DNA from 3 places in the Blautia sp. 210820-DFI.6.14 genome. Region 1 is predicted to be linked to each of the others. Evidence: a T-box and tRNA genes for the amino acid it is inferred to sense, from the RefSeq annotation. Region 1 holds a T-box; the other regions hold tRNA genes.
The links. A T-box is a leader RNA that pairs with one kind of tRNA and senses whether it is charged. The one in region 1 lies ahead of thrS (threonine--tRNA ligase), so its partner is inferred to be a tRNA-Thr.
Positions count from the first base shown of each region.

Region 2: it has a tRNA-Thr gene. The T-box ahead of thrS (threonine--tRNA ligase) is inferred to sense a tRNA for this amino acid. The anticodon was not compared.
Region 3: it has a tRNA-Thr gene. The T-box ahead of thrS (threonine--tRNA ligase) is inferred to sense a tRNA for this amino acid. The anticodon was not compared.

Region 1 is NZ_JAJCKS010000019.1:1,367-12,220, reverse strand. It holds gene LI112_RS12800 (hypothetical protein) at 1-847, opposite strand, end outside; gene LI112_RS12795 (N-acetylmuramoyl-L-alanine amidase) at 1,003-1,713, opposite strand; gene sigE (RNA polymerase sporulation sigma factor SigE) at 1,775-2,506, opposite strand; gene LI112_RS12785 (sigma-E processing peptidase SpoIIGA) at 2,519-3,370, opposite strand; gene thrS (threonine--tRNA ligase) at 3,539-5,500, opposite strand; T-box leader at 5,604-5,815, opposite strand; gene LI112_RS12775 (phosphoribosylformylglycinamidine synthase) at 5,911-9,669, opposite strand; gene LI112_RS12770 (LysR family transcriptional regulator) at 9,833-10,705, shown strand; gene LI112_RS12765 (Mrp/NBP35 family ATP-binding protein) at 10,774-10,854, opposite strand, start outside.
Region 2 is NZ_JAJCKS010000008.1:61,387-72,240, forward strand. It holds gene LI112_RS08405 (DUF362 domain-containing protein) at 1-372, opposite strand, end outside; gene ptsP (phosphoenolpyruvate--protein phosphotransferase) at 381-2,021, opposite strand; gene LI112_RS08415 (spermidine/putrescine ABC transporter substrate-binding protein) at 2,042-3,073, opposite strand; gene LI112_RS08420 (ABC transporter permease) at 3,203-3,991, opposite strand; gene LI112_RS08425 (ABC transporter permease) at 3,988-4,842, opposite strand; gene LI112_RS08430 (ABC transporter ATP-binding protein) at 4,839-5,936, opposite strand; gene LI112_RS08435 (amidohydrolase) at 5,999-7,300, opposite strand; tRNA gene LI112_RS08440 (tRNA-Thr) at 7,528-7,600, shown strand; gene glgB (1,4-alpha-glucan branching enzyme) at 7,652-9,937, opposite strand; gene LI112_RS08450 (carbohydrate kinase) at 10,109-10,854, shown strand, end outside.
Region 3 is NZ_JAJCKS010000029.1:3,653-14,506, reverse strand. It holds gene LI112_RS15270 (HAD family hydrolase) at 1-21, opposite strand, end outside; gene LI112_RS15265 (HAD family hydrolase) at 14-679, opposite strand; gene LI112_RS15260 (nucleoside triphosphate pyrophosphatase) at 684-1,274, opposite strand; tRNA gene LI112_RS15255 (tRNA-Thr) at 1,445-1,517, opposite strand; gene LI112_RS15250 (glutamine--tRNA ligase/YqeY domain fusion protein) at 1,716-3,380, shown strand; gene LI112_RS15245 (hypothetical protein) at 3,504-3,833, opposite strand; gene sigH (RNA polymerase sporulation sigma factor SigH) at 3,964-4,557, opposite strand; gene rlmB (23S rRNA (guanosine(2251)-2'-O)-methyltransferase RlmB) at 4,571-5,314, opposite strand; gene LI112_RS15230 (Mini-ribonuclease 3) at 5,311-5,736, opposite strand; gene cysS (cysteine--tRNA ligase) at 5,721-7,130, opposite strand; gene ispF (2-C-methyl-D-erythritol 2,4-cyclodiphosphate synthase) at 7,190-7,669, opposite strand; gene LI112_RS15215 (iron-containing alcohol dehydrogenase) at 7,672-8,358, opposite strand; gene LI112_RS15210 (serine hydrolase) at 8,500-9,948, opposite strand; gene LI112_RS15205 (ATP-dependent DNA helicase) at 10,112-10,854, opposite strand, start outside.

The DNA.
Region 1 (10,854 bases):
TAAATGTTGTATTGTCCCTCAGCGTTGCCCACAGGTCTTTTGCCTGCAGATGTTCTGTCACAAAATGAAAAAATGAAAGTGAACTGCGGAAGAAAAAAAGTACCAATGTCAGAATTCCGGCTGCCAGGCTTGCTGTCAGTCGTTTTGCAATGCTGTAAAGCAGCATCAGAAATCCCAGCAGCGCCAGAACACTTTCTATATTATATGCAAAATCCAGTCTGATCCCGAGAAATTCCAGATTTCCGACAAGAAACTGAAACATAAAATGATATTTGACATCCTGTCCTCCGAAATGCGGGTACTCTGTCGGGAAGTTATTGCCCATTGAGAAAGAGCGCATCATCGCTGTATGTGGTGCATAATCCCCGTATACGGAAAACCCACTGTACAGTTCGCCATTTCTTATATAAAAAACATAAAACATGATCCACGTCAGAAATACCAACAGGAATCCAAATAAAATACACTCTTTTCGAAATGCCCTGCTGTCACTGATCAGCTTCCTGTCTGCCACGGTCCATACAGTTCCTGTTTTTCGATATCGTTTCCAATAAATCAAAGCCAGAACAACTGCCGTTATGATCAGAACAGCTGTATTTCCATAGATCAGTGGTTTCTTAGCACCTGCTTCGCTGGCCGCCCAGGAGATCATGTACGTTGTCCATCCAAATACCAGTGTTCCCATTCCAAAAGCGGCTGCCGCCAGAACCCATATCTGATTGCAGAAAGCTTTGTGCTGTCCGTTCCTGCTGCCTGCTTCCTGAGCGTTTTTTCCTGTAAACAGAAGAATTTCTGCCAGTTCTTTACCAGCCAGCAGGCTCAGTACTATATATATGATACCAAACATTATCCACCTCGTCATTAAATCTCGTACAGAATATATTACACTTTATACCTGCCAGAGCCTGTAAAATCGTTTTTCTCTGCTCATACGGATTTAGTATAACAAAGGAACTTTCATATAGCAAACAAACTTCCTGATTTTCACAATATTTACACTTTTTAGCTGTAACTTTTCCGGTTATCCACATGCAGATATGTATCAATTCCATCTGCCACTGCAGCCGCTACTCTTTGCTGATACAATTCTGTCTGCAATTTTCTGGCCTCTTCGGGATTGGTCAGGAAACCACATTCTACGATCACAAGCGTTCCGGGACTTCTTTTGAGCAGATAATAACTGGTATTTCCCTTGATTTCTCTTGGTCGGTCTATTTCCAGCTTTTCATTCAGGCTGCTTTGTACTGACTCTGCAAGCTTCTTTCCTTCTACAGAACTTTCATAATAAAAAACCTGCGGTCCATGCACAGATGCATCCTGCTGATAGCTGTTCTGGTGAATACTTACCGACAGCACCGGTGACTTTTCGCCGATCATTGCTATGCGACGCTGCATATCCTGTGCTTTTTTATTATTTGCTGATGCATCATAAAGTCCTTTATCTGTTTCTCTTGTCATTGCCACAGAATAGCCCCTTGTTTCAAGCTCACTTTTCAGCAGAAGTGATATCGCCAGATTGATTCCTTTCTCTTCCAGTCCATCTACACCGATCATCCCAGGATCATCCTCCCCATGTCCGGGATCTATAAGAATCAGTTTCGGAAAATTCATCTGTACTGAAACAACAGCAGCCTGTCTGGACAGCAGGTAAAAACTTACCAGCAGCAGACAGGCCATGACCATTTCCATTCTGTATTTTCTGAATTTTTTCATGCATGCACACCTCGCTGCATATTCCTTCTATGTATATGCAGCGGTGTGGCTTCTTACTACCTTACTCATACTTTACGATTTCTTTTTTCAGACGTTTCATAATCCGTTTCTCCAGTCTGGAAATATAGGACTGAGAGATTCCAAGAAGATCTGCGACTTCTTTCTGCGTCTTCTCTTTTCCGTCGGCATTGTTCAGTCCAAAACGCAGCCGTATGATCGTCTGTTCTCTTGGTGACAGTTTGTTGATTGCTTTTCCCAGAAGTGTGATTTCCACTTCATCCTCCAGTTTCCTAGAGATTACATCATCATCGGTTCCAAGAATATCCGAAAGAAGCAGTTCATTGCCATCCCAGTCCACATTCAATGGTTCATCAATAGATACTTCCATTCTCGTCTTACTGTTTCGCCGCAGATACATCAGAATCTCATTTTCAATACAACGTGATGCATATGTCGCCAGTTTGATATTCTTTACCGGGTTGAATGTATTGATAGCCTTGATCAGACCGATCGTCCCGATCGAGATCAGGTCTTCCACTCCAACTCCTGTGTTATCGAATTTTCTTGCAATATAAACGACGAGTCTGAGATTATGCTCAATCAGCAGGGATCTGGCTTCCTGCTCCTGGTCTGTTTTGAGTCTGCTGATCACATATGCTTCTCTTTTTGGCTCCAGTGGTGCCGGAAGCACATCACTTCCTCCGATATAATAAAGTTCTCTCGATCTTGAAAGAACTAATTTCTGAAAAACCTGAAACGGACGATAATCCACTCCTGCTGCCGATCTGCTCATATCCTGCCCCTCCTAATGCAATAATCTGGAATTCAATATCACTTTGTATTCCTTTCCCAAAGCAAAAGGTTCTGAAGACAATGCAAACACCGGTCCGGATACATGGATCCGCTCTCCCGGAATCTGAATACAAAGATCCTCTAATGTCACTGCCAGAATCAGCTGCACTTCCCGTCCTACGGTCTGGAAGGACAGATAGTGCGGTTTCAGGTCAGCGATCTCTGTACTTTCAATCTCCTCTGGTCTTTCTTTAAGATGCAGCAGCCTGTCTGTCAGCTCCTCACTCAGAAGACTTCGAAGTATTTCCGGATCTGCCACCGAAACCGGTGCTCCAGTCACTGTATCACACAGACGGTTTCCTGTATCATACAGACCATACGTCTCCTGCAGCTGTCCGTGATATTTCAGGGCAACCGGATAGATATGTTCTCTGGATTCTTTTATTTGTTCCATCAGGCAGATCATCAGACTTAACCCTCCATAAGTCACAGCCGCACACGATAAAAAAAACACAGCCGTCACTCTTCTGTTTTCTGATACCGCCATCCAGAAACCACCGGTCAGAAATGTCATTCCAAAGAAAAACAGTGCGGCTCCGGTCATGTGCTTCACATCCTGGATCTCATATGCGATCCATATCATGAACACAGCACAGACTACTCGAAGAACTATGGTCAGTACCCCTGTTTTTCCTGGTCGTACATAAAGATTCAGACACGCAAAAAGGGCTCCGACCGCTGCCGCTGCCAGACATCTTCGTCTGCTGTTCTTTCTCCTCAAAACAATTCCTGTAAGTCTCAGAAGAATATAATCCATCAGAAGATTCGCAGCAAACACAATATCTATGTACACTTCCTGATGCATACAAAAAGCCCCCTGCCGCCTATAGATCCTTCACTTTGGTAAGTGAACTCATTATAGGTGACAGAGGGCGCAGATTTTGTCAAAACAGCGTGTCGTATCCCAGGAACTTATCGACACAAAAAGAGGAAGGCATTTCGCCTCCCTCTGATAGGATCTTACACAGACCGATTATTTTTTCTCTTCCTCTACTTCGATCTTGCGGATTGTTTTATTTTTGATTTCTTCTTTGATTGCTGCAATGAATTCTCCGAGGTCTTTCATTCCTTCATCACCAAGGTAACGGCTTCTTACGGAAACCTTGCCCTCTTCCTCTTCTTTTGCACCAACTACAAGCATGTACGGTACTCTTTCCAGACGTGCTTCACGGATCTTGTAGCCCATCTTTTCGGAACGTCTGTCAACGGAGCAGCGGATGCCTGCTTCTTTCATCTGTGCTTCTACTTTGTCAGCATAAGCATTGAATTTTTCGGAGATCGGGATCACACGAACCTGCTCCGGACACAGCCATGTCGGGAACATTCCTGCGTATTTTTCGATCAGCCATGCAAGTGTTCTTTCATAGCATCCCATGGATGTACGATGGATGATGCATGGACGTTTCTTGTCGCCGTTTTCGTCGATATAGTACATATCGAACTGTTCAGCAAGAAGTGCATCCCACTGGATTGTGATCATTGTATCTTCTTTGCCATATACGTTCTTAGCATTGATGTCGACCTTCGGTCCGTAGAATGCTGCTTCTCCGACATCCTCTGTGAATGGGATGTTCAGTTCTTCGAGCATCTGACGGATATCTTCTTCTGTCTCATTCCATACTTCCGGCTCACCGATGTATTTTTCTCTATTATTCGGATCCCATTTGGACAGATGATAGGTTACATCTTCCTCAACGCCAAGAACCTGCAGGCAGTACTGAGCAAGTGCGATACAGTCTTTGAATTCTTTGACCATCTGGTCTGGTCTTACGATCAGATGTCCCTCAGAGATTGTAAACTGACGAACTCGTGTCAGACCATGCATCTCACCGGAGTCCTCATTACGGAACAGTGTGGATGTTTCGCCGTAACGAAGCGGCAGATCACGGTAGCTGTGCTGTTCTGCTTTGTATACATAGTACTGGAATGGACATGTCATCGGACGAAGTGCAAATACTTCTTTGTCTGTCTCTTCATCACCAAGTACGAACATTCCGTCTTTGTAATGATCCCAGTGACCGGAAATCTTGTAAAGATCGCTCTTGGCCATCAGAGGAGTTTTTGTTCTTACGTAGCCACGTTTTGTCTCCTCATCTTCGATCCATCTCTGCAGTTCCTGCATCATGATAACACCGTTTGGCATGATCAGCGGAAGTCCCTGTCCGATAACGTCTACTGTTGTGAAGATTTTCATTTCACGGCCAAGTTTGTTGTGGTCACGTTTTTTAGCCTCTTCCATCTGCTCCAGATGTTCTTTGAGTTCATCCTTGGAAGCATAAGCTGTACCATAGATACGTGTCAGCATTGCGTTCTTTTCGCTTCCTCTCCAGTAAGCACTGGAAGAAGAAAGAAGTTTGAATGCTTTTACGCCTTTTACGCTCATAAGGTGTGGTCCTGCGCAGAGGTCTGTCCAGTCACCCTGTGAATAGAAGGAGATTTCTTCGCCTTCCGGAAGGTCTTCGATCAGCTCAACTTTGTATGGTTCGTTTTTCTCTTTGAAAAATGCGAGCGCGTCTTCTCTTGATTTTGTGAAGCGCTCGATCTTTGCACCTTTTTTGATAATCTTTTTCATTTCTTTCTCGATTGCATCGAGGTCCTCACGGGAGAATGGTTCGTGAGCGAAGTCATAATAAAATCCTGTATCAATAGAAGGTCCGATAGCAACTTTAGCTTCCGGATATAAGGTCTGTACTGCCTGTGCAAGTACATGGGAAGCTGTGTGACGAAGAACAGCAAGTCCTTTTTCGTCTTTTGCTGTGAGAATGTTCAGTTCGCAGTCGCTGTCAAGAACAGTACGAAGGTCTACAACTTCTCCGTTTACTTCGCCTGCACATGCTGCACGTGCCAGCCCTTCGCTGATATCATAAGCGATGTCGATAACTGATTTTGCTTCGGAATACTCTTTTTTGGATCCGTCTTTCAATGTGATGATCATAATTTTGAACTCCTTTTTTTGAATAAAATTTTAAAGTTTTCCACAGGGACGAGTAAGTTTTTCTTTTCTATACACAAAAGTCCCTTACAATACATCTCGTATTGTAAGGGACGAATAATCTACTCGCGGTTCCACCCTGCTTGCTACATCTGCCATATGGCAGCTCAGCCACTCTTATAAGATGGTAACGGAATCACCGGACCGGATTAAGGCCACTCGGAGATGGTCTTCAACTGCTTCCCGCTGAAATACTCTCAGCAAATGTATTTCTCTCTGGAGCCTTCCACAGTTTACTCTTCTCTTCAACGTGTTTCTTTATTCTGTTACCCATTATATCCACATGATTTCGGTTTGTCAATGCCTATTTTTCATGCTGGTCAGACCAATTTGGTGTATCCGTTTAAACCTGTTTATTTAAAGTACTCTACACCAGACTCGAAAATCTTGATATCCTGCTCGCCGTAGATGTTTACAGCCACTCCGTCGCCACGGCGTTCGCTGTGTGCCATCTTACCAAGGATACGTCCGTCCGGACTTGTGATACCTTCGATGTTCATGTAGGAACCATTTACGTTCCATTCTTCGTCTGCACTGAGTTCACCGGCTGGAGTTACATACTGAGTTGCAACCTGTCCGTTTGCAAAGAGTTTTGCAAGCCATTCATCATTGGCAACAAAACGTCCTTCACCATGGGATGCAGGGTTACAGTATACTCCGCCAAGCTGTGCTTTCTGGAGCCATGGAGACTTGTTGCTTACAACCTTGGTGTAAACCATCTTGGAGATATGACGTCCGATGGTGTTGAAGGTCAGTGTCGGGGAATCTGCTTTCTGTCCGCAGATCTCACCGTATGGTACCAGACCGAGTTTGATCAGAGCCTGGAATCCATTACAGATACCAAGTGCAAGACCGTCTCTCTCGTTGACAAGCTTCATAACTGCTTCTTTGATCTTTGCGTTCTGGAATGCAGTTGCAAAGAATTTCGCAGAGCCATCTGGTTCATCACCAGCGGAGAATCCGCCTGGGAACATGATGATCTGAGCCTGGTCGATTGCTTTTGTGAAGAGTTCCACGGAATCATGGATATCTTCTGCTGTCAGGTTCTTGAATACTTTAACGTCAACCTCTGCACCAGCGCGTTCAAAAGCACGTGTGCTGTCGTATTCGCAGTTTGTTCCAGGGAATACCGGGATAAATACACGCGGTTTTGCAACTTTGTGTTTGCATACATAAATGTTTTCTGCATGGTACAGGTCATCTTTTGCCTGTTTTTCGTTGTCTTCGCCGGAAGTTGTCTTGAATACTCTTTCCAGAGTTCCCTTCCATGCTTCTTCAGCTTCTTTTTCAGTAATAACAGTATTTCCGTAAGAGAATTTACCGTCATCTGTAACTTCACCGATCAGTGTGTATGTGATGGAAAGCTGTCCGACTTTGTCTGCCGGAACTTCCATGATGATATCACCAAATCCTGGTGCGAAGAAGTCTCTTGGATCCAGGTTGTGCTCGATCTTCACACCGAGTGCATTACCGAAGGCCATCTTGGAAACAGCTGCTGCAATACCATGACGATCCAGTGCATAAGCGGAAACAACTTTTCCAGCCTGGATATCATTGTGGAGTTTTTCGTACTGATCCATGATTCCTGCATAATCCGGAAGATCATACTGATCACGAGGTGCACGGAGCCATACAAGTTTGTTTCCAGCTTTTTTGAGCTCAGGTGTGATCACATCCTGGATCTTAGCTACGTCTACTGCAAAGGAAACAAGTGTCGGAGGCACGTCGATCTCATTGAAGGTACCGGACATACTGTCTTTACCACCGATGGACGGAAGTCCGAATCCCATCTGTGCTGCATAGGCACCAAGGAGTGCGGAGAATGGCTGGCTCCATCTCTTTGGATCTTCGGTCATACGACGGAAGTATTCCTGGAATGTGAAGCGGATCTTCTTGTAATCACCACCTGTAGCTACGATTCTTGCTACAGATTCTGTTACTGCGTAAGCAGCTCCATGATATGGACTCCAGGAAGAAAGATATGGATCAAAGCCGTAACTCATCATGGTAACTGTATCAGTTTTTCCGTTCTGTACCGGAACTTTTGCAACCATGCTCTGTGTTTCTGTAAGCTGATACTGACCACCGTATGGCATAAATACGCTGCCTGCACCGATAGAACCGTCGAACATTTCGACAAGGCCCTTCTGGGAGCAAACATTGAGATCAGCAAGTGTCTCGAGCCATTTTGCCTTAACATCGACAACGTCTGGTCTTTCTTCGAAAAGGTTTCCGTCTTTGTTCGGGATCTCAACCTCTACAGTTGTTTCCTGATGTGCACCGTTGGTATCAAGGAATGCACGGGAAATGTTAACGATCTCTTTGCCTCTCCATGTAAGAACAAGGCGTGGCTCTTCGGTAACGACTGCAACCGGGATTGCTTCGAGGTTTTCTTCGTTTGCAAAGCCAAGGAATTTGTCAACATCTTTTGGATCTACAACAACTGCCATACGCTCCTGGGATTCAGAGATTGCGATCTCTGTTCCGTCAAGGCCGGCATATTTTTTCGGAACTTTGTCAAGGTCTACGCGAAGTCCATCTGCAAGCTCACCGATGGCAACGGATACACCGCCTGCACCAAAGTCGTTACATTTTTTGATGATGTAGCTGACTTCTTCACGTCTGAACATACGCTGGATCTTACGCTCTGTAGGTGCGTTACCTTTCTGTACTTCTGCACCGCAGACTTCGATGGAAGCCTCTGTGTGTACCTTGGAGGAACCTGTTGCACCACCGATACCGTCACGGCCGGTACGTCCTCCCAGAAGGATGATGATATCTCCCGGATCGGAGTTTTCACGGATAACGGCACGTCTCGGAGCTGCACCCATAACGGCACCGATCTCCATACGTTTTGCAACGTAGTCCGGATGATAAATTTCTTTGACATAGCCGGTAGCCAGACCGATCTGGTTACCATATGAGCTGTATCCATGAGCAGCACTTCTGACCAGTTTCTTCTGCGGAAGTTTACCTTTGAGCGTTTCTTTTACGGATACAGTCGGATCAGCAGCACCTGTCACACGCATTGCCTGATATACATAAGTACGTCCGGAAAGCGGGTCGCGGATTGCACCGCCAAGGCAGGTAGCAGCACCACCAAATGGCTCGATCTCTGTCGGATGGTTGTGTGTCTCATTCTTAAAGTTGATAAGCCACTCTTCCTCTTTGCCATCTACATCTACCGGTACAACAATACTGCAGGCATTGATCTCATCGGATTCTTCCTGATCAGCCAGTTTTCCTTCGGATTTGAGTTTTTTCATTGCCATCAGAGCAAGATCCATCAGGCAGACAAATTTGTCATCACGGCCTTTGTAGAGAACTTCTCTGTCAGCAAGGTATTTTTCGTATGTTTTTACGATTGGTTCTTTGTAGTCACCTTCATCGAACTTCACGTCTGTAAGTTCTGTGGAGAATGTGGTATGACGGCAGTGATCAGACCAGTAGGTATCGAGTACTCGGATCTCTGTCATGGAAGGATCACGTTTTTCTTCGTTTTTGAAGTAGTTCTGGATATGCTGGAAATCTTTAAATGTCATTGCAAGATTCAGGGAGTCATAGAGGGCTTTGAGATCTGCCTCGGACATTTCTTTAAATCCGTCAAAAATCTTGACATCTTCCGGTTCCGGGAATACGGTAACCAGTGTTTCCGGTTTTTCAAGTCCTGTCTCACGGGAGTCTACCGGGTTGATGCAGTGATGTTTGATCGCATCAAATTCTTCATCTGTTACATTTCCTTCTATTACATAAGTTGTTGCAGAACGGATGATCGGCTGTGAATCTCCATCGAGAAACTGTACACACTGTACAGCGGAGTCTGCTCTCTGGTCAAACTGTCCCGGAAGATATTCTACAGAAAAAATCTTTGCACCTTCTGCAGCTTCAAATTTCTCAAGATACAGAGCATCTACCGGTGGCTCTGCAAATACAGTTCTGCATGCTTTTTCAAAAACTTCATCTGAAATATTTTCTACATCATAACGGATCAGCACTCTTACATTTGTTGCGGATTTAATTCCGAGATAGCTGCTGATCTCATGCTTTAATTCTTTTGCCTGTACGGCGTAGGCTGGTTTCTTTTCTACATAAACGCGTCTTACGTTGCTCATTAGAAACTCCTTTCCTTTGTGCATTATGTTATTATGTACTTGTCGAATTACTGAGTTTATAGTATCATAAGAATCATCATTAGTAAAATTAATATATCTTATATCTTTTATAAGTTATACTAATTTATGCTTGCAACTCTCTTTGAAAAGGAAGTCGGATCCTATGGATATCAATCTTGAATTATATAAAGTTTTTTATTATGTTGCTACTACTCTCAGTTTCTCTGAAGCATCCCGTGAACTTTTTATCTCACAGTCTGCAGTCAGCCAGTCCATCAAAACACTGGAAAAAAAGCTGAATCACACACTTTTTATCCGCAGCACAAAAAAAGTCCTCCTTACCCCGGAAGGAGAACTTCTGTTGCAACATGTAAAACCCGCAATACAGATGCTGGATGAGGGAGAATCCCTTCTTTCCGGCGACAATATGCTCAAAGGTCAGCTCCGCATCGGTGCCAGTGATACGATCTGCCGCTATTATCTAATTCATTACCTCCAAAAATTCCATCAGGAATTCCCGGATGTCCGGATCAAAGTCACCAACAGTACTTCGATCGGCTGTGCAGAACTGCTGGAAAAAGGACAGGTTGACCTGATCGTCTGCAACTCTCCGAATTCCCGTCTTGGCAATCATATGAATGTAAAAGTCCTTCGTGATTTTCGGGATATTTTTGTCGGAAATCCCGACTGTTTTTCTCCCGAAGAGATACCATGTGAACTCAAAACACTATTAAAACAACCTATTCTGATGCTTTCTTCCAAAAGTACCACCAGTGAATACCTGCATCAGATGTTTGCAACACATGGGCTGAATCTGTTGCCGGAAGTCGAACTGAACAGCAATGATCTGTTGATGGATCTTGCCCGCATTGGTCTTGGCATTGCCTGTATTCCGGATTATATGCTAAACCCCGACGATTCACTGAAACCAATTCCTCTTGCAGATCCACTCCCCCCCAGACAGCTTGTCCTCGTTCAGCATGACAGTCTTCCACTTTCCCAGGCTGCTGAACGATTTCTTGATATGTTCTCATAACGTAAAAAAGTCCCGACAATCAGGAAATTTATGATTCCATAACTGTCGGGATTTTCTTGTCTGCGGTTTTATTCTGGCATTACTTCTACTGCTTTTGTGATATATTCGTTATCGATCTGATCAAATGCTCCGCTGTCTGCTTTGGATGC
Region 2 (10,854 bases), on a different contig from region 1:
ATAGTCTACATGGATTCCCGTCGTATAATCAATAGCCGGAATATCCAGTTTCTCAAGATACATATCCATTCCTGTCCCATGAATCACTTTAGAAGTTGTTCCATTTCCGCAGGAATCTGCAAGTGCCATATCCTGATATCCTTTTTCTCGCATCAGTCGGGCAAACATTCCCACAACCGTAGGATGTGTGATCACTGCCTTATCAACTTCCGCTTTCTTTAGAAGATTCGGCTTCAGCAATACAGACTCTTCTTTACCGACAATATTCTCGATTCCGCCCAGAAGCTCCAGTCCGATTTCAAGATTCTCATAAACAATTTCTTCCCTGTAAGAATTACAGGGAAGAAGAATGACTTTACTTTTTTTATTCATTATAATCCTCATTTAACAGCAGAACCTTTCTCTCCGCCAAGATCTGTCTCACGAATTGCTTTTCGTACCGGAAGTACACACGCCGGAACAACAGACAGGAAATCAACTCCCATCTCCAGAAATTTTTTCGTCAGTGCTGTGTCCGCTGCGATTTCTCCGCAAATGCCAACCTTACGGCCTTCCTGATGTGCCGCATCCACAACCATACGCACCATACGAAGAATTGCCGGATGATGATCGTTGTATTTGTCTTTCAGAAGAGGATTCTGACGATCCATCGCAAGCGTATACTGTGTCAGGTCATTGGTTCCAATACTTAAGAAATCAACATGTTTTGCAAGTTCCCGGCTGATCATGACTGCTGCCGGTGTCTCAATCATGATTCCTGTCATGATCTCTTTAAATGGAATGTCTTTTTCGCGCAGTCCTTCTTTTACTTCCTCAATGATCTGCCATATCTCATCCATTTCTTCCTCAGAATCGATCATCGGGAACATCATTGCGAGATTACCATACGCACTGGCACGATAAATTGCACGAAGTTGTGCTTTAAACATTCTTCTTCGGTCAAGACAGAGACGAATCCCACGGTTGCCCATGATAGGATTGGTTTCCTGCGGAATATCCAGATACGGAGCCTGCTTGTCTGCTCCAAGATCCGCAGTACGGATCACCGCAAGTCTCTCACCCATTGTCTCTGCTACTTTTTTATATGCACGGAAAAGTTCATTTTCTCTCGGATAATTTTCTCTTCCAAGATACTGGAACTCACTTCGCAGAAGCCCAATTCCCTTGGCGCCATAAAAAAGGACACTGCTCAGATCACTCATATTTCCAATATTGGCATAAAGACCAATATTGCTGCCATCCTTTGTTTCATCTTTCTGTGCCTTCAGTTTCAGAAGTTCCTCTCTCTCTCTTCGATCCGCTTCCAGACGAATCTCATATTCTTTCTGGATTTCCGCATCCGGGTTAAGATAAAAAGTTCCTGTATAACCATCTACGATTGCTGTCTTTCCATCCCACTCATCATCAGCTGCAACATCGACCAAAGTTGGAATTTCCATTGTTTTCGCCATAATTGATGCATGAGATACTGCTGAACCATGATGCATGACCACAGCCAGAAGTTTATCCTTGTCCATTTCCATAATCTCAGTCGGCGACAATGCCTCCGCAACCAGAATCACAGGTTCGTCCCCAAGATTAATACGGATGGCTGCACCACCCAGTATCTGGATCAGACGGTTGGAAATCTCCTGCATATCATTGATTCTTCTTCGAATGACCGGCTCTTCCAGATGTCGGAATGTCTCAACCAGTTCATCTCTGTTGATCATAACTGCATAAGCAGCATTTACCTTTTCATTGGCAATGCTGCTTTCAATTGCATTCTGGTAACTTTCAGATTCCAGAAGTTTGATCTGGCGCATGAAAACGCCGGCCTCCTGTTCATTCAGAAGCCGACTGGCTTCATACAGTTCATTCAGTTTCTGAACTGCCTGAATCCGGGCTTCCTGAAAATTACTGATTTCTTTTTTTATGTTGCTGACCAGACACTGACGTATCTGGTATTCCCCTCTGCTGTAATACAGTATCTTGCCGATGGCTATTCCTGAAAAGGTAGCAGTACCTTTATAGATTTCCATCCTGCTTCCCCCTTATTTTATCAGTCGCAGGCAGCTTTGAACTCTGTCCAGTTCTTATTGTAAGCTTCTTCTGCTTCTGCGCTGATATTTTCTACTGCTGATCCCTCTGTTACGGAATCCGGTACTACAAGGTCCTGATTCTCAAGCAGGGAATCTGCTGCTTTGTTTGTGCAGTAGTATCCGATATAATCGAAACATTTTGCTGCATTTTCCGGCTGAAGAATGTAATCCATGAACTGATATGCCTCATCCTTGTCCGGTGCCTGGCTCGGAATGAACATTCCCATTACACCAAATCCAAGACCTTCTTCCGGATATACGACTTTAAGGTCCGGATTTTCCTGAAGGGCGGCTGTTACCTGTGAAGTGTACAGGAATGCAACACTTGCCTCTCCGTTCAGAAGAGAATCCTGTGTATTGTCATCCTGAATCAGACGAACATTCGGTGCAAGCTCCAGAAGTTTCTCACCTGTTTTAGCGATATCATCTGTATCCTGATCATTGAAATCCTGACCAAGTACAAGGTTTGTGATACCATTGATAACACGATAGTTTGCAGTCAGTGCAATGCTATCTTCAAGTGACGGATCCCAGAGATCATTATATCCCTTGATATCAATATCTACCATATCCGGATCATATACGATCAGCGGAATACCTGCTCCATATGGTGCAGTATATTCATCGTTCGGATCATAGAACTGTCCCTGATACAGCGGGTTGATGTTGTCCCATCCGGATAATTTGGATGTGTCCAGTTTCTCTACAAGACCTTCCTCGATTGCTGTCTGGATAATATAATCATCTGCAACAACAACGTCATAGTCTCCACCTTTTGCCATGGAAAGCTTTTCCAGCATGTTTTCATCAGTGTCGAAATTGGAATATACCACTTTTATTCCAGTTTCTTCTTCAAAACCATCCAGTACTTCCTGTGGGAACATGTTTTCCCATGTGTAGAGTACAAGCTCTTTGGAATCTGCACTTACAGACACGCTCATAGCCGGAATGACCATTGCTGCACATAATGCGCATACTACTAATTTTTTCATAGCCTTCTCTCCTCTTGTCTTTTATTATAAACTCTTCATGAAGCCTATGAATTTAAGTATAGCCTACTTTGACTTCATTGAAAAGAGTTTATTCATTGTTTTTGCTATTTTTGACTTTTTTGGTCCTGATTATTTAGTTCTATGTTTTGTCAGCTTTCCGATCAGGTTATAAACCAGAAGGATCAACAGCGTAAACACCAGCATGATCGTGCAGAGAGCATTGACCTCCGGCGTAACACCGGTCTTGATCTGGGTATAGACCTTAATCGGCAAAGTTGCCAGACGTGGTCCGTTGATAAAGATACTGATGACGACATCGTCCATGGACATTGCAAACGCCAGAAGGGATCCGGACAACACCGCCGGCATGATCAGCGGTAAGATGATGTCCCAGAATGCCCGGAAGGGACCGGCTCCGAGGTCTCTCGCTGCTTCCTCAAGCGACGGATCCATGCCCGCCAGTCGTGCCTTGACTTCCATCAGTATATATGGCACACAGAAAACGGTATGACCGATCAGTAATGTCAGCATACCAAATGGCAGATTCATCATATAGAAAAATGCCATCAGTACCATACCAAGGATGATCTCAGGGATCATCAGCGGTAAAATAGAAATATATTCCAGAATCCCTTTTGTCTTCCAGTGGATCCTGGAAAGTCCTACTGCACCCAGGGTGCCGATCACAGCAGATACCAGGCAGCTCACCACACCCAGAAAAAGGCTGTTTCCCAGCGCTTCCAGCATGGCATCATCATGAATCAGCTCCTGATACCATTTCAGTGAAAATCCTGTAAATCGAACAGGAAGTTTTGATTCATTAAAGGAAAATACGATAACTACCGCAATCGGCAGATACATCAGTACAAAAATCAGTCCAAGATAAAACCCGGAGAGCTTTGAATTCTTTTTTTTCATCCCACACCCTCCAATTCTTTTGCATTTGTTACTTTTCGATACAGCATGATCATCAGTGTTGTAAGGATCATCAGGACAACTGCCAGCGCCGCTGCAAACGGCCAGTTGTTTCCTTTTGTCATCTGTTCCTGGATCAGGCTGCCGACGAGAACGATCTTATTTCCACCAAGAATATCAGCAATAAAGAACAAACCCATGGACGGAATAAATGTCAGAATCACACCGGATAACAGCCCCGGCAGTGTCAGTTTAAAAGAAACCGTCCAGAAAGCTTTAAAGGGGCTTGCTCCAAGATCTCTTGCCGCTTCCACCAGTGACCAGTCCAATTTTTCTGCGCTGGAATATACAGACAGGATCATAAATGGAAGAAGCACATAAGTCATACCGATCACGATTGCCGGATAGCTGTACAAGATACGCAAAGGTTTCTCGATCAGTCCAAGGCTCTTAAGGGCATGATTCAGAAGCCCCTTTGTCTGTAAAATGATCATCCAGCCATACAGACGAATCAAGGAATTGACCCAGAACGGCAGCATCAGAAAGATCATAGCACGTTTTTTCCACTGTTCAGAAAGCTTCGCCATAAAGTAGCCAAACGGATAACCGATCAGACAGATAATGATCGTACTGGTCACAGCAAGCTGGAAAGAACCGGTGAATGTTTTCATATAGACCGGATCAAGAATTTTTTTATAATTTGCGAGTGTAAATACCCACTCCACACCATGACCTGCTTTTGGCTGTGCAAAGCTTAATGCCACCATATAAAGCAGCGGGCCTGCAACAAAAATGATCGTAAAGATATACAACGGCAGGATCATCCAGACAGAGCCGGATTTATGTTTCTTCATACTGCCGCCCCGCTTTCTGTCTCAGACGGTAGATCAACCAGAACCGCATTCTCAGCATCAAAATGACAGGTAACTTTCTGTCCCGGCTGCACACCGGCATCAATTCCATGTCTGTTTGCAATAACTTCTGTTCCATCTGCAAGCTTCAACACAACACGAAGAAGTCCGCCTGCAAAACTTTTTTCAACAACAACCGCTTCCATACCACTCTGGCAGGTCTCATCAAAAATCATATTCTCACTGCGGACAGCCAGCGTCACTGGTGTACCCGGAGCAATTTTTTTGCATTCTGCCACAGCAGAAACAATACTGCCTGCAAGTGAAACTTTGAGAATATCTGCTTCTGTTTCCTGCGCAGTACCTTTTAAAATATTGGCATTTCCAACAAAAGTCGCCACATAACTGGTTTTTGGATGATTATAGATCTCATCCGGTGTCCCAATCTGTTCAAAGGTTCCTTTATTCATGACAGCAATACGGTCGGACATGTTAATTGCCTCTTCCTGGTCATGCGTAATATAAATAAAAGTAATTCCAAGCTTTTTCTGTAACCTCTTCAGTTCAAGCTGCATGGCACGGCGCAGCTGCAGATCCAGTGCTCCCAACGGCTCATCCAGAAGCAGCACCTTCGGATTATTGACCAGCGAACGGGCAATTGCCACACGCTGTCTCTGTCCACCGGAAAGTTCTGACGGCTTTCTCTTCTCGTATCCTGGAAGCTGTACCAGTTCCAGCATCTCAGATACTCGTTTTTTAATCTCTGCTTTTGGTATCTTTTTTAATTTCAGTCCATATCCAATGTTATCCGCCACTGTCATATGTGGAAATAACGCATAATTCTGAAATACTGTATTTACATCACGTGCTTCCGGTGCCAGTGCTGTGACATCTTTTCCCTCCAGATATACCTTGCCGGAATCCGGTGTCTCCAGACCTGCTATGATACGCAGAGTTGTCGTCTTTCCACATCCCGAGGAACCCAGAAGTGTAATAAACTCCCCCTTGTCGATAGAGAGACTGATTTCCTTCAGAACCACTTCATCTTTTGAAAACGACTTCCTGATATCTTTTAATTCCAAACATTTTTCTGCCATTTGTCTTTTGTCTTTCCTCCTGCTGTTTTATTGTATTCCTGCATTCAGCAATTCCTTACATTTTATTCTATCGTATTCTTCACATACTGAATGTAACTTTCCTTATTGAATACTGGTGTATAGCTTTTTGTAATCTTTTTTGCTTCCTGTCCGCCATTCTTAAGAAGTTTATATACAGTCAGTGCCAGAAGCTTCGCCGGTAAAATATAGGCTTTTTCCGGATCTGTGATCTTGAAATCTGCCCCATGAAGTTTTCCTTCAAAACCCTTGAATGTAAAATTCACAACCGGAACAAGATGGCTGAGATCTCCTACATCCGTGCAGGCATTATTAAAATCACCTTTCTGTACTGTACGATAATTCAGTCCAAGATCATCCGCCGCCTCGATCAGTGCGTTATCTGCTGCTCTCGGGATGATCGGCATATAACCCTGAAGCTTCTCCATTTCTATTTTTCCACCAAAAGCATAGGCTGAACCGGCATACGCACGATTTACCATATCTGTAATCTCACAAATCTTGTCAAGCGATGCTGCACGAACCTTCGTCTCAACAATTGCCTCGTCTGGCACACTGTTGATCACATCGCCGGCCTTCCGGATCACATTATGAAGTCGAACATGATCTTCTTCACGGAAAGTCTCACGCATCAGTCCCATCATTTGAATTGCACTTGTCGTTATACTTAAAGCATTGACACCATTCCATGGGTCAATAGCTCCATGTGCAGCCTTTCCCCGCACCGTAACACGCTCTGCACTGTAGCCATTACAGGCCGGATTCCCAAGATAAAAATCTTCTTCAACAGGAACCATATGCACATGCGTCGTTAACGCAATGTCCGTATCGTCGAAGACACCTGTGCGAATCATCTCGCTTTTACCGCAACAGAACTCAATGCCTTCTTTTTTTAATCTGGCACGTTTGTCTGCATCAATGTACTCCTCTGCAGGAACTGCAAGAAAATTCACAGTTCCCGCAAGACATTTCTGCACATCCGGATCTGCCATTGCGATCGCACATCCGATCATTGCCGCCATCTGTGCATGATGACCGCAGGCATGTGCCACGCCTGTTACCGGATTCGCATTGGGATGGGAATGACATCCAATCGCATCCAGTTCTCCGATCACAGTCAGGGAAGGACCTTCTTTTATACTTTTCGTTCCCTTCACACCGGTACGGGCAAGATGTTCTGTCACTTTATATCCTAAATTCTTCAGAACTTCTGCAGTCTTCCCGGCTGTACGAAATTCTTCATATCCAGGTTCCGGATGCGCTGCAATATCCTCAGCAAATGCAATGATCTGATCTTTATGTACATCAATCAGCCGCAAAATACGCTGTCCGGTTTCATCTATCATAAAACTCATCTCCCTCTGCCACTTCTGGATGTTATCTGCTTCATTCAGACAACTTGACAGAATGGCACTTTAACAAGTTAACGCGTTATACAAATACTATATTCATATTCTCATATCATAACATAAATCTCACTCATTGCAAGTACTGAAAATAATGCAGGGGAAAACAAAATTTTTCTTGCATTTTATCAAAAATACGCTATAATATATTTTGTGTCTGAACACAAGCTGAAATAGCTCAGTTGGTAGAGCACTTCACTCGTAATGAAGGGGTCGTGGGTTCGAGTCCCATTTTCAGCTTTCTTTTTTTGCCCAAAAATGCCGCCAGATTCTATTCTGACGGCATTTCTATTATACTGCAATATCTTTTTTTACTGTTTTTCTGGAAACGGTCTTTTTTTCACCGGTTTTCTTCGCTACTGTTTTCTTTACAGCTACTTTTTCTGCAGCAACCTTTTTTGCACTTTCCTTCTTCGGTGCTGTCTTGCGGGCGGTCTTTTTGGCAGTTGTCGGTTTCTTCGCTGCTACTGCCAGTTTCTCCGGCTTTTTGCCCGGTGTGCAGGAAAAAACAGCCACACCCAGTGCAGGAAGCTTAAAGGTAACAGAATATTCTCTTTCATCACAATCTGCCCGTTTGCAGGTTTTTGCCCTTACGTTTACTATTCCCTGTCCGCCATATTCTTTGCGGTCACTGTTGAAGATCTCTTTGTATTTTCCGTAGAATGGAACACCCATCTGATAATTCTCATATGGAACTGCAGCAAAATTACATACCGCAAGAAGTGTTTCTTCAGGGTTTTCTGTTTTGCGAAGGAATGTCAGGACATTTTCTTCATATTTCATAAGCTGGATCCATTCAAATCCTTCATAATCATTATCCATGAGTGACAATGCCGGCTGAGAGACATACATCTCATTCAAATCGTGGATAAATCTCTTCATTCCATCCGTAAGCTCTTTGTCCGGTGCCATCATTTTGCAGCCTGGATGCAGCATCATGTAGGAATATGCAGCCCGGATCTGGCTCAGTTTCTGTAACTCATCACCTGGAAGTTTTGCCATAAAACTCTTCTGATCACCGGTTTCTCTGCTTCCAAGCGGAAGAACAAAGTGTTCGCAGTAAGTGTACAGCATAGAAAGTGTCAACTGATCATGTACATACTGACGCTCGATCGGATCTTTGGAAAGGTAATTCAGAAAATCTCCAGCCCAGTTGTTATTCCATTTATAAGAGAAACCAATATTGTCATCCTCAACACTTCCAGTAAGTTCTGACCAAAGACCATCTTCCTGCGCGATCGTAATCGTTCCTGGAAGCTTCTTTGCCAAAATAGAATTAAGATGTTTCAGCAATTCTACAGCTGCAAGATTTTCATTGGTTCCATAAATATTTGGTCTCCACTGTCCATATTCTCTGCCAAAGTCAAGATACAGCATAGAATCCACATCATCCAGTCTTAAACCATCTGCATGATAGAATTCCAGCCAGTAAAAAGCATTTGCCAGAAGAAAATCTTTGACCATCGGACTTTCAAAATTGAATAAAAGAGTTCCCCACATCGGATGAATAGCCATTGATGGATCCGGATTTTCATATAAAGGTGTTCCATCAAACTGTTCTAATCCACCCTCAGTTCTTGGAAAATGCGAAGGTGTCCAATCCAGGATCACACCAATATTTTCTTTATGAAGTTCATTTATTAACTTCTGAAAATCTGCCGGTGTTCCAAATCTGCGATCTGGTGCATAATATGCAAATGTACTGTATTCTCCAGCTTCATCATCAAGATATTCCATTACCGGATGAAGTTCCACATGTGTATATTTCAGATTTTTAAGATATTTAACAAGCTCGGCAGCATTTTTCCATTTGGAAAGACTGGTCTCATAAATAGAAATCGGCTGTTTACGATCGCTGAATCTTTCACGATCTTTCATCCAGGCTTCATCATCCCATTTAAACCCACGAAGATCTGTAACAACAGAGGCCGATGCCGGAGGAACCTCCGTACAGGCAGCATATGGATCCGATTTAAGCTGTACTGCACCGCCTTTTAGTTTTATTTCATATTTATAGATTTCACCGGCTTTCACACCTGGAATAAACAATTCAAAAATACCAGACATAGGCATACGATGCATCATATGGCAGCGACCATCCCAGTTATTAAAATTGCCTACTACGCTGACACGGAGTGCATTTGGTGCCCAGACTGCGAATGCAGTTCCTTCCACACCATTAATTTCCATCGGATGAGCCCCAAGCTTCTCATATGCATGATAAAAAACACCTGCACAGAAAGCTTTTTCTTCTGCTTCTGTAATCTGTCCCGGAAATGCATAAGGATCCGCAAATGTCCTGGTTTCTTTTCCTCTGGTAATGCGATACTGATATGCCGGGATCTTTCTTCCCGGAATCATTGCCGCAAAGTAACCGGCATCATCCTGTTTCTCCATCTCATATGCCTTTTTATCTACAAGAACTTCTGCCTTCTCTGCATCCGGAAAAAATCCCTGGATCAGAATACCATCTGCAGTAAGCCGAGGCGCCATCAGATCTTTCGGCGATGCTTCTTCTGCATAAACAACTGCTTCAATCTCCGGCCAGTCCATATATTTATATACTTTGCTTTCCATAATTCATGCCTCCATTCTGAAATACAATTCTCAAATTGCATTCCTTTGTTTTAGTTTATCATTTTTTTGTATAAAAATAAAGAATATACCGAAATTAGTTTGACAAAAAGAGTTCTCTACGATAAATTGAATATATCAAAGAACATATGAAACAAGGAGGTCTTTATTGATATGGAAAAAAGACAATTTGATGTAACAGCTCTTGGCGAGCTTCTTATTGACTTCACTGAAAACGGTTTCAGTTCCCAGGGCAACCCTCTTATGGAAGCCAATCCGGGTGGAGCCCCATGTAATGTTCTTGCCATGCTGGAACGTCTTGGAAAAAGAACTGCTTTTATCGGCAAAGTCGGCAAAGATATGTTCGGAAATCAGTTAAAATCAGCGGTTGAAGAGGTCGGTATCGACACACGCAATCTGATTCTGGACGAAAAATATCATACCACTCTTGCCTTTGTTCATACATATCCGGATGGTGACCGTGATTTTTCTTTCTATCGAGATCCAGGTGCAGATATGATGCTCACTAAAGACGAAGTTCAGAAGGAACTGATTGAATCCTCCCGCATCTTCCATTTCGGAACACTCTCTTCTACTCACGAAGGTGTACGTGAAGCTACCCGCCATGCGATTGAACTTGCCAAAGAAGCCGGATGTATCATTACCTTTGACCCTAACCTGCGTCCACCTCTCTGGAAATCCCTGGATGATGCCAAAGCTGAGATTGAATACGGCATGTCCAAATGTGATGTTCTCAAAATCTCCGATAATGAAGTAGAATTCATGTGTGGTACAACAGATTATGATAAAGGTGCTGCTATGATCCAGGAGAAATACAACATTCCGCTCATCCTTATCACACTGGGTAAGGATGGAAGCCGTGCATACTATAAAAATATGCGAGTAGAAGCAGCTCCATT
Region 3 (10,854 bases), on a different contig from region 1:
ACTTGCAACAAGTTTAATCATTTTTCCATTCCTCGCATATATATAATAAATCCTGTGGTTTCTCAGCTACTTTTTCCGCACCATTACTCTCCAGTTCCTCACGGTCACGAAATCCCCAGAGTACTCCTACCGTATGCATTTTTGCAGCAGTTCCTGTTTCCATATCTGTTTTGGTGTCACCTACATACATACACTCTGATGGAGATACGCCAAATTCTGACGCCGCTTTCAAAGGACCATCCGGAGCTGGTTTTCTTCGTATTGAATCACTCTGTCCGATCACAAAGTCAAAATACCCATCAAACATCTTCTCTATTACTTTCACAGCTGCCACATGTGGTTTGTTCGAGCAGACTGCCAGCTTCATTCCACGTTTTTTCAGCTCCTTCAGCATTTCTTTAATGCCTTCATATGGTACAACTTTGTATAATGGATCTTCATCAAATTTTTTTCTGTAAATCCTGCGAACTTCTTCATAATGTGTCAGTTCCGGATCACCGGCATCTTTCAGACAGCGGCGAATGAGCATATCCGCCCCTTCCCCACTGTAATATTTAAAGTTTTCCACCGGCTGTGGTTTGAGATTCATACTCTTTAAAATCTCATTTGCCACATAAGCCATTGACTCCAGTGTATTTGCCAAAGTACCATCCAGATCAAAAATACAAGCCTTTATCATTTGTTTATCCCCTTAATTCAATCCCATGTTTCTTCATTTCATAAAAAAGTCTGCCAACCGGCAATCCCACTACGTTCGTATACTCTCCCCGGATTTCTTTCACATAAATGCCAAATCCGCCCTGAATACCATAGCTTCCGGCTTTGTCCATTGGTTCACCACTCGCAATATAAGTTCTGATTTCCTCATCGGAGACCGGGTAGAAAGAAACATCTGTACTCTCAGAAAATGAGATATTCTCCCATTTTCCATTTTTCTTTATCAAAACTGTTACCCCTGTATATACCTGATGTATATTTCCCTGAAGCATTTTAAGTGTCTTAAATGCATCGGACTCATCGACCGGTTTTCCGAGGATTTCATTATTATAAGAAACAATTGTGTCTGCTCCGATCACAACCGTCCCCTCTTCCATATCAAAATTCAGTGCAACTGCAGTTGCTTTCTGTTCCGACAACTCTCGAACGATTTCTTCTGGTTTATCCGAAGTAATCTTTTCCTCTCCGTCAGCTGCGCATACCTGAAAAATAACACCGGCTGCCGCCAGAAGCTCTCTGCGTCTTGGTGAAGCAGAAGCAAGTATGATTTTTCTCATATAATATCCCTTTTCTACTGTTTTCTGTTTGTGTAAATCAAAGCATTTACTTCTGTAACAGTATACCCTGTCACCTAACATCGTGCAACCGTGAAAATGTAAAAAAAGTCGGCACCAATTCCCATATCTGCAAGGAATATATGCCAACTTTCATTTTTGCAAAAAAATAAAGCTGCTGACGGGAATCGAACCCGTGACCTCCGCCTTACCAAGGCGACGCTCTACCGACTGAGCCACAGCAGCATTTCCATAAGCGGACATTTCTGTCGCTCACAGTTGATAATATTAACAGAAAAAGCATACCCTGTCAACAGGCAATTTGTTTTTTTTGCCTTTGTGTTTTTTTACATTTATTTCTCGATATTTTTCTCTTGAAATCTTTTAAATCCGGCGTTTTTATGATATGATTAACCTTTAAAGAAACATTCAGGAGGGAAAGAGATGGAAAACGAAACCGTTTCTAAAAATTTTATTGAAAACATCATTGATAAAGACCTTGCAGAGGGTGTTTATGATACCGTACACACCCGCTTCCCACCGGAGCCTAATGGATACCTCCATATCGGACATGCCAAATCCATTCTTTTGAATTACGGACTTGCCCAGGAATACAACGGCAAGTTTAATATGCGTTTTGATGATACAAACCCTACAAAAGAAAAAAGTGAATTTGTAGAATCTATTAAAGCTGATATCAAATGGCTTGGTGCTGACTGGGAGGACAGACTTTTCTTTGCTTCTGATTACTTTGGACAGATGTATGAAGCAGCCATCAAACTGATCAAAAAAGGAAAAGCTTATGTCTGTGACCTGACTGCCGATGAGATCCGCCAGTACCGTGGAACTCTGACAGAACCTGGAAAAGAGAGCCCGTACCGTAACCGTTCTGTTGAAGAAAATCTCCAGCTTTTTGAAGAAATGAAAGAAGGCAAATATGCCGATGGAGAAAAAGTTCTTCGTGCCAAGATCGATATGGCATCTCCTAACATGAACATGCGTGATCCGGTCATCTACCGTGTTGCTCATATGACCCACCACAGAACCGGCGACACCTGGTGCATTTATCCAATGTATGACTTTGCTCATCCGATCGAGGATGCTATCGAGGGAATCTCACACTCCATCTGTACACTGGAATTCGAAGACCATCGTCCGCTTTATGACTGGGTCGTTCGTGAGCTGGAATACCCACATCCGCCGAAACAGATTGAATTTGCGAAACTGTATCTGACCAACGTCGTAACAGGTAAACGTTATATTAAGAAACTGGTTGAAGACGGAATCGTAGACGGATGGGATGATCCACGTCTTGTTTCCATCGCAGCTCTTCGCAGAAGAGGCTTTACACCGGAATCCATCAAAATGTTCGTAGATCTCTGCGGTGTCTCCAAAGCAAACAGCTCCGTAGACTATGCAATGCTTGAGTACTGTATCCGTGAAGACCTGAAATTAAAACGCCCTCGTATGATGGCAGTTATGGATCCAATCAAGCTCGTGATCGACAACTATCCGGAAGGACAGGTTGAATATCTCGATGCTCCGAATAACATGGAAAACGAAGCACTTGGAACCCGTAAGATTCCATTCAGCGGTGAATTATATATTGAACGCGATGACTTCATGATCGATCCACCACGTAAATATAAGAGACTTTTCGTTGGTACAGAAGTACGTCTGATGAATGCTTATTTTGTAACCTGTACAGGATATGAAGCAGATGATGACGGTACAGTACGAGTTGTACATTGTACTTATGATCCGGCAACAAAAGGCGGAAACGCTCCGGACGGACGTAAAGTAAAAGGAACGATTCACTGGGTAGAAGCTACAAATGCCAAAGAAGCAACTGTACGTCTTTACGAAAACATTGTAGACGAAGAAAAAGGTGTATACAACAAAGAAGATGGTTCTCTGAACGTAAATCCAAACTCTCTTACAACTGTCACTGCTTATGTTGAGCCGGCTCTTATGGAAGCAAAAGTCTATGACAGTTTCCAGTTTGTAAGAAACGGATTCTACTGTGCAGATATTCATGATTCTAAAGAAGGTGCTCCGGTATTTAACCGTATCGTATCTCTGAAGAGTTCTTTCAGACTTCCTAAATAAACACAACTATTTCAAGAGAGGCAGACCATAAAGGTCTGTCTCTCTTTTTAACATAAAAAACTGCCGTCCTACAAATGCAGTGCATTCATAAAACAGCAGTTCTACTTATCCATGAAGGATTATTTATTCCTCTTCTGTATCTTCGTCTTCTTTTTCTTCTTGGATCACTTCTTCAACAGCCTCTTCTGCATCTGCTGTTTCAGCAGTTTCTTCTACTGCTTTCTCTACAGCTTCTTCTGCTTCATCCCAGGATGCAAAATCTTCGCTTGTTTCTTTCTTTTCTTCTTTCTCAGCAGTTTCTTCTTCGCCTGCCTCATCTTCGAAATCATCATCGAAGTCATCAAAATCATCTAACGGATCTTTCTTCAGTACAAGTGCTGCGATAGCTCCTGCCGCAGCGGCAGCTACCGCTCCAACTGCTACATATCCCCAATATTTATTGATCTTTGCCATATTATGCTTCTCCTTTCATACTTTCATATCCAAGAGAACTCTCTTTGATATTCCAATGTGATATTGTTATAATATTACTACTTTTATCCAAAAAAGGAAAGGGAAAAGTGTTTCTGTGCATAACAGAACATCACTTTTGTACAGGTGCAGAAAAATTGCGTATTTTTCCACGGATACGCTGCAGCGCATTATCAATTGATTTCGGTGTTTTTCCCATAATCTCTGCAATCTTCACATACCCGTATCCCCGGAGATAATAATCCAGGACTTTATTCTCCATCGGACTTAAAACTTTCGTGATCTCGCGTTCCAGAGTTCTTGTACTTTCCTGATCAATAATAAGTGCTTCCGGATCTTCTGACCAGGATCCCTCGAGATGATCAGACTCATTCTCATCACTCAATGAAACATACGAATTCAGCGGCTGATGCTTTTGTCTGTTGGAATTTTGAACTGCACTGTAAAGCTGCCGGTCAATACACAGACTCGCAAACGTACGAAAAGAAGTTTCTTTATCTGCCTGATAATTCTGAATTGCCTTAAAAAGACCGATCATGCCCTCCTGAATCAGGTCATCTGTCTCTCCCCCGATCAGGAACATGGCTCTTGCCTTTTTGCGGACAAATTCTTTATATTTTTCCATCAGGTAATCCGAGATTTCTGTCTCTCCTTCTCGCAGCCTGACAATCAGTTCCTCATCACTGTACTGGTCATAACGGCCCATATAAGTTTCCCCTTTATTTACCTGCTTTTGCCAGTCGCTGTCTTACAATCTCATATGCAAGGACCCCTGCTGCCACAGAAGCATTCAGAGAATCTATATCACCTTTCATTGGTATGGATGCAGTAAAATCACATGCTTCTCTTACCAGACGGCTGACACCTTCTCCTTCATTTCCGATCACAAGTCCCATTGGTCCTGTCAGATCAAGGTCATACATAGTCTCACCACCCATATCCGCACAAACAAACCAGATGCCTTTTTCTTTAAGTTCTTCAATTGTTCTTACAATATTTGTCACCTTGGCAACTGGTGTATAATTGATCGCACCGGCGGAAGTCTTTGCTACTGTAGAAGTCAGTCCCACTGCACGTCTTTTTGGAATGATCACTCCATGCGCTCCTGCAAGATTTGCGGTACGGATAATTGCTCCAAGATTATGCGGATCTTCCACATTATCCAGGATAATAAGGAACGGTGCCTCACCTTTTTCCTCTGCTCTTGCAAGAATTTCATCCACGGTACTATAATCATAAGCAGCAACCTGCGCAATCACGCCCTGATGTGCATGCGTCTCACTGAGCTGATCAAGTCTCTCTTTGCTTACATAGTTAATAATGGTGTCTGTCTTTCGTGCCTCTCTCGCGATCGTTCTTACCGGACCATCCTGACAGCCATCCAGAATAAAAAGCTTGTCTACGCATTTGCCAGAACGGAAAGCTTCCAGCACCGCATTACGTCCTTCTATCTGTTCACTCATAATATGTCCTCTCCGATTCCCATACGGACCAAAGTGAGCATCCGTGTGTAATCCTCTTTCAAATATAAATATCCCATCAGAGCCTCAAATCCTGTTGCTCTGCGATAATCTGCCATCGTCGCATGTTTCGCCATTGTCGGAGAATGTGCATTACGCCCTCTCCGATAAACACTCAGTTCTTCCGGTGTCAGTTCCTCTTCAATGACTTCCATGATCGCAGACTGTGCTCCAGCCTTTACGAGACTGCTCGCTTTTTTGTGAAGACGGTTTACCGGACAATTTCCCTTCTTAACAAGTATTGTCCGAATAATAAGTTCATAAACTCCATCTCCGATATATGCCAGTGTCAGCGGAGAATAACTCCGCAGATCCTGGTCTTCCAAATGAAACAGTTCCTTCAGCTGTATCAGATTCGTTTCCATTTTACGCCCTCGCGAGTGTCTTTCAGCTCAATCCCCTTATCCAGGAGCAGACCTCTGATCTCGTCAGCTCTTGCAAAATCTTTAGCCTTTCTGGCCGCCTGACGCTCTGCGATCAGGTTTTCGATCTCTTCATCAAGGATTTCTTCTTTCTTCTCAAGAGTCAGTCCGAGAACATCACAGAGTTTTGTCATAACTTCAAGTGTATGTCCTGTAAATTCTTTTGAGCTGCCTTCCTGTACATTGGTATTTGCAAATTTAACAAGCTCAAATACTGCTGCAAGTGCATCTGCTGTATTGAAATCATCATCCATGGATTCTTCAAATTTTGTTACAAATGCAGCCTCTTCCTGCATCAGTTTCTTCTCGTCCTCTGTTGCTTCCTGTACGGTTGCTGCTGCCTGACGGTCACGAAGTCTTGCTGCTGCTTCTGTAATTCTCTCAAGCGCATTTTTTGATGATTCCATCAGATCTGCACTGAAATTCAGCGGACTTCTGTAATGTGCATTCAGCATGAAGAAACGAAGCACCTGCAGATCATACTGCTCTCCGATCTCGCGAACTGTACGGAAGTTTCCGAGAGATTTTGACATCTTACGGTTATCGATATTCAGGAATGCATTGTGCATCCAGTATTTTGCAAATGGAACTCCATTGCAACATTCACTCTGTGCAATCTCATTCTCATGATGAGGGAATACAAGATCCTCACCACCGGCATGAATATCGATCTCCTCGCCCAGGTATTTCTTGGACATAACGGAGCATTCAATATGCCATCCCGGTCTTCCGTCGCACCATGGAGATTTCCAGAACGGTTCCCCTTCTTTCTTTGGTTTCCAGAGTACGAAGTCAAGCGGATCTTCTTTCTGATCTTCACCGGATACCTGCAGGGAACGGAATCCTGACTGCAGATCATCCAGATTTTTATGTGAAAGTTTACCGTATTCTTTAAATTTCTTTACACGGAAGTATACAGTACCATCGGCTACCGGATATGCATATCCTTTGTCGATCAGTGTCTGGATCATATCGATCATTCCGTCAATCTCCTGCGTCGCAAGCGGATGTGTGGTGGCCGGTTTTACATTCATTCCAGCCATATCCTTCTTGCATTCGGCAATATAACGCTGTGAGATTTCCTCTGCGCTCACACCTTCTTCAATTGCTTTTTTGATGATTTTGTCATCTACATCTGTAAAGTTGGATACATAATTCACCTCATATCCTTTATATTCCAGATAACGTCGTACCGTATCAAAAATAATCATCGGTCTTGCATTTCCGATATGGATCAGATTGTACACTGTTGGTCCGCACACATACATACGTACCTTTCCCTCTTCCAGAGGTACAAATTCTTCTTTTCTTCGTGACATTGTATTAAAAAGTTTCATGTCTCTTTCCTCCGATATATTACTTCTTAACAGAATCCCAGAAAACTGTTCCCTGCAGATCAGTCCTGTTTCTCGATAAGAAGGCAGATTGCCTGAGAAGCAATCCCTTCTCCTCTTCCGGTAAATCCGAGTCCTTCTTCTGTCGTTGCCTTTATATTGATCTTTGATTCCGGAATTCCAAGTGCATCTGCCATATTTTTGCGCATCTGCGGAATATGTGGTGCCATTTTCGGCTTCTGTGCAATCACTGTTGCATCAATGTTTCCTACTGCATATTCCTGCTTCCTAAGCAGTTCCGCCACATGAACCAGCAGTTTAATACTGGAAATCCCCTTATAAGCCGGATCTGTATCTGGAAAATGTTTGCCGATGTCTCCAAGTGCAGCGGCTCCAAGCAATGCATCCATGACTGCATGGATCAATACATCTGCATCAGAATGTCCAAGGAGTCCCTTTTCCCACGGAATATCTACTCCACCCAGGATCAGTTTCCGTCCTTCCGTCAGTTTATGAACGTCATAACCCATTCCAACTCTCATAATCATTCTCCTTCTGCCTGACCGGCAACACCAGACCGTAGCAATACATACATCAGTTTCTCACAGGTATCCGGATCTCCTTCTTTGATCTGTGTCTCTGATATCTTTCTTTCGGTCAGATATGTATCACTGCTGTTCACTCTTATTGCTCCGGAAAGGTTCAGTTCTGTCGGCGCGTTTGCAAAAATATCCGTATCTGCATATACGGCAATTGGTGCTTCCGCGGCTATCATTTTTTTCTGACCATTCCAGACCATCTCTGCTTCTGTAGATACAAAGCCTTCAGCACTTGCTGCTGTGGGGACGGAAATAAAAGGAATTTTATATTGAAAAGCCACATACCTGCTGATATCGTGCACAGTACCCGAACCAACAGCCAGAATCAGATCAATATCCTCATCCATATAGTTCTCAACAATTTCGATTGCATGCTGATCTGCCTGAAGATCATCCGCATCCAGAACCAGAACCTGACATCGGTCAAAAATATCTTCCATAAGTTTCTCCGTTGCCTTACACGTATTTGTGTCACAGATCAGAAGCGGAGATATATATTCTTTAAGAAATCCCTCTGACATAGCTTCTTCAAGCGCATTTACAGCTCCTGGTTCAATCAGTATTTCCTTTATTTCATGGTGCATTTTCCCGTCCCCGCAAGGTCGGGCAAAGTCATCTGCATCGACTCGCATTTATTTCTCTCCTCCTGTATTTACTGTCATCTGCCATCATTCAGCACTGTCATGTCAGCAGACAAAAAACCTATTTTATTACATTCCGTTATTATACATGATTTTCCGGAAAAAATCAACGAAAGCCATCGTACACAGCAACTACAGATTCAGATAATTATAGACAACTCTGGATATGTTTCGAATGTTGGCGATTGCATTGGACGCATTCTCCGACATCACACACAGAATATATGTTGTTTTTGTTCCATATACAATTGCGATATCATGCTGGTCTTCATCCGTCTCACCAGTCTTATTAGCAGTTGGAACGTCTACACCAAGTCCTTCCGGAATCTTAGATGTATTCTGCTGATTTTTCAGGAGATCCAACATCTCTTCTGATGCCTCTTTGCTCACACATTCTCCTCTGTAGATCCGTTCAAGAAGTTTTCCACAATCTGTAACTGTTGTCTGATTATGCCCACCAAGTGTAATGCGTTTCGATGCTGACGGATGCAGTGTGCTCTGATAACTGGTCTTCGTATATCCCTCTTTTTTCAGATATTTATTTACCTGTTTTGCCCCATCTATAAAATCATATGTATCTGACTGCAATCTTCCCAGTTCATTACAGGATTCATTATCGCTGACCGTGATCATGTTCCACAGAAGTGTATTCACTTTGTCCTGTACTTTTGTATTATCCACTGTTGTTTTCATCTGTGCAGCTTCATTTTTCAGAACATCATCCATATCCTGATATGTTTTTGCCATAACAAATGCTTTGATCAGACTTGCCGAGTATAATGGTTTATCATTCAGTGCAAAATCTTCATTACTCTCAAGATCTTTTACATAAACGCTCCATTCCCCGTCATATCCGGAAATCATGGCTTCCAGCTGTGGTTTCAACGTATCGATACCAAGATCTTCCATACCGGTCACTTTGCCAGTCTCATCTACCGGAAATCCATCTTCTGTCATGCCGGCTTCCTGCACCAGCACTCCATTTGTTCCTCCAAAATAATAAAGCCCTGAAAACTTCTGTCCGTTCGAAGTCATTTCCAATTCATGTGTTCCCGGTTCCGTGACCATTTTGCCATTTTCGTCAAAATAATAATAACCGTCATAGGTTGTTTTATCGACCGTATAATTACTGATATAGCGCACCTGCGGTGCTGCCGTCAGTTTACCCAGATTATTGACCATATAGTATCCGTCAAATTCCACTGGCTCTTCTGCATTATCTGGATTTTCTGAGCAGCTGAGTTTTGTGAGCTTCACCATATGTGAACTGCCAGCCTGAAAGCAGCCACTTTCATCATGATAATAAAAGCCATCCAAAACGGTTCCATCTATTTTGACATGATCAAAATAATGAACTGCTGCTGTATCGTCCTTACTTCCATCATCTTTCAGACAGTAAAATCCATCACTTTTCATCAGATACTTTTCTGAACCATCCTTGATCGGACGAATCTGTGCTTCATCCGTTACAGAAAGCATGCTGCTTGCCGATACTGGCAGTATCCCGGACATTCCCAATGTCATTACAGTCAGTCCAGCTGTCAAAAATTTCCATCTTCTCAAACTGTTTCCAGTTTTCATGTATTTCTCCTTTTTTGTATATTCTTTCTGATGCTTTGTTCACAGTATTTTCAATCTCTTCTGCATCTTCTTTTCAATAGTAATTGAACATAGTATACCTGATATTTTCTTTCTGTCAAGCAGACATATTTTGTCAGATTCCCGGCATCTTCTTTCTACCAGTTTATTTCTTTTCTTCCCTTTTCCAGAAAGCTCCAAGCTGCTGTTCTACATTTTCCAGAATGCAGACAGCCGCATCATTCCATTCTCGGGGAAACAGCATCCTGTAGTCCCGACCTGTAAATCTTTCATCCATCAGAAGAATCGTCCCCCTGTCTTTTCTGGTCCGTATGACTCTGCCTGCTGCCTGTAATACTTTGTTCATTCCGGGATAACGATACGCATAATCAAACCCCTGCTCTCCTTTTGCATCATAATATTCTTTCAGGATTTCGCGCTCACAACTCACCTGTGGCAGACCAGTTCCAATGACAGCCGCTCCGATCAGACGATTTCCGATCAGGTCGATTCCTTCTGAAAAAATTCCTCCCATCACACAGAAACCGACAAGCGTATCTGCACTTTCTTCTGTAAATTCTTCAAGAAATTCCTCTCTTTCTCTTTCCGTCATTGAAGCATGCTGACAGATACATCTCACCCATCCCGAGGAAAATTCCTCCTGATAAACCTGCCATACATCATCCATCAGCTTATAAGATGGAAAAAACGCCATATAATTTCCTTTTTTCTGCCAGCTCATTCTTGCAATATATTCCGCGATCTTTCGGTATTCTTCATATCCTCTTCTGGTATACCGACTGCTCACATCCCTGCAGATCAAAAGGCATCTGTTTTTCTGTTCAAACGGAGATTCCACATACATCCCAAAATTTTCTTTCCTTGTGCTCAACATCCTGCTGTAATATT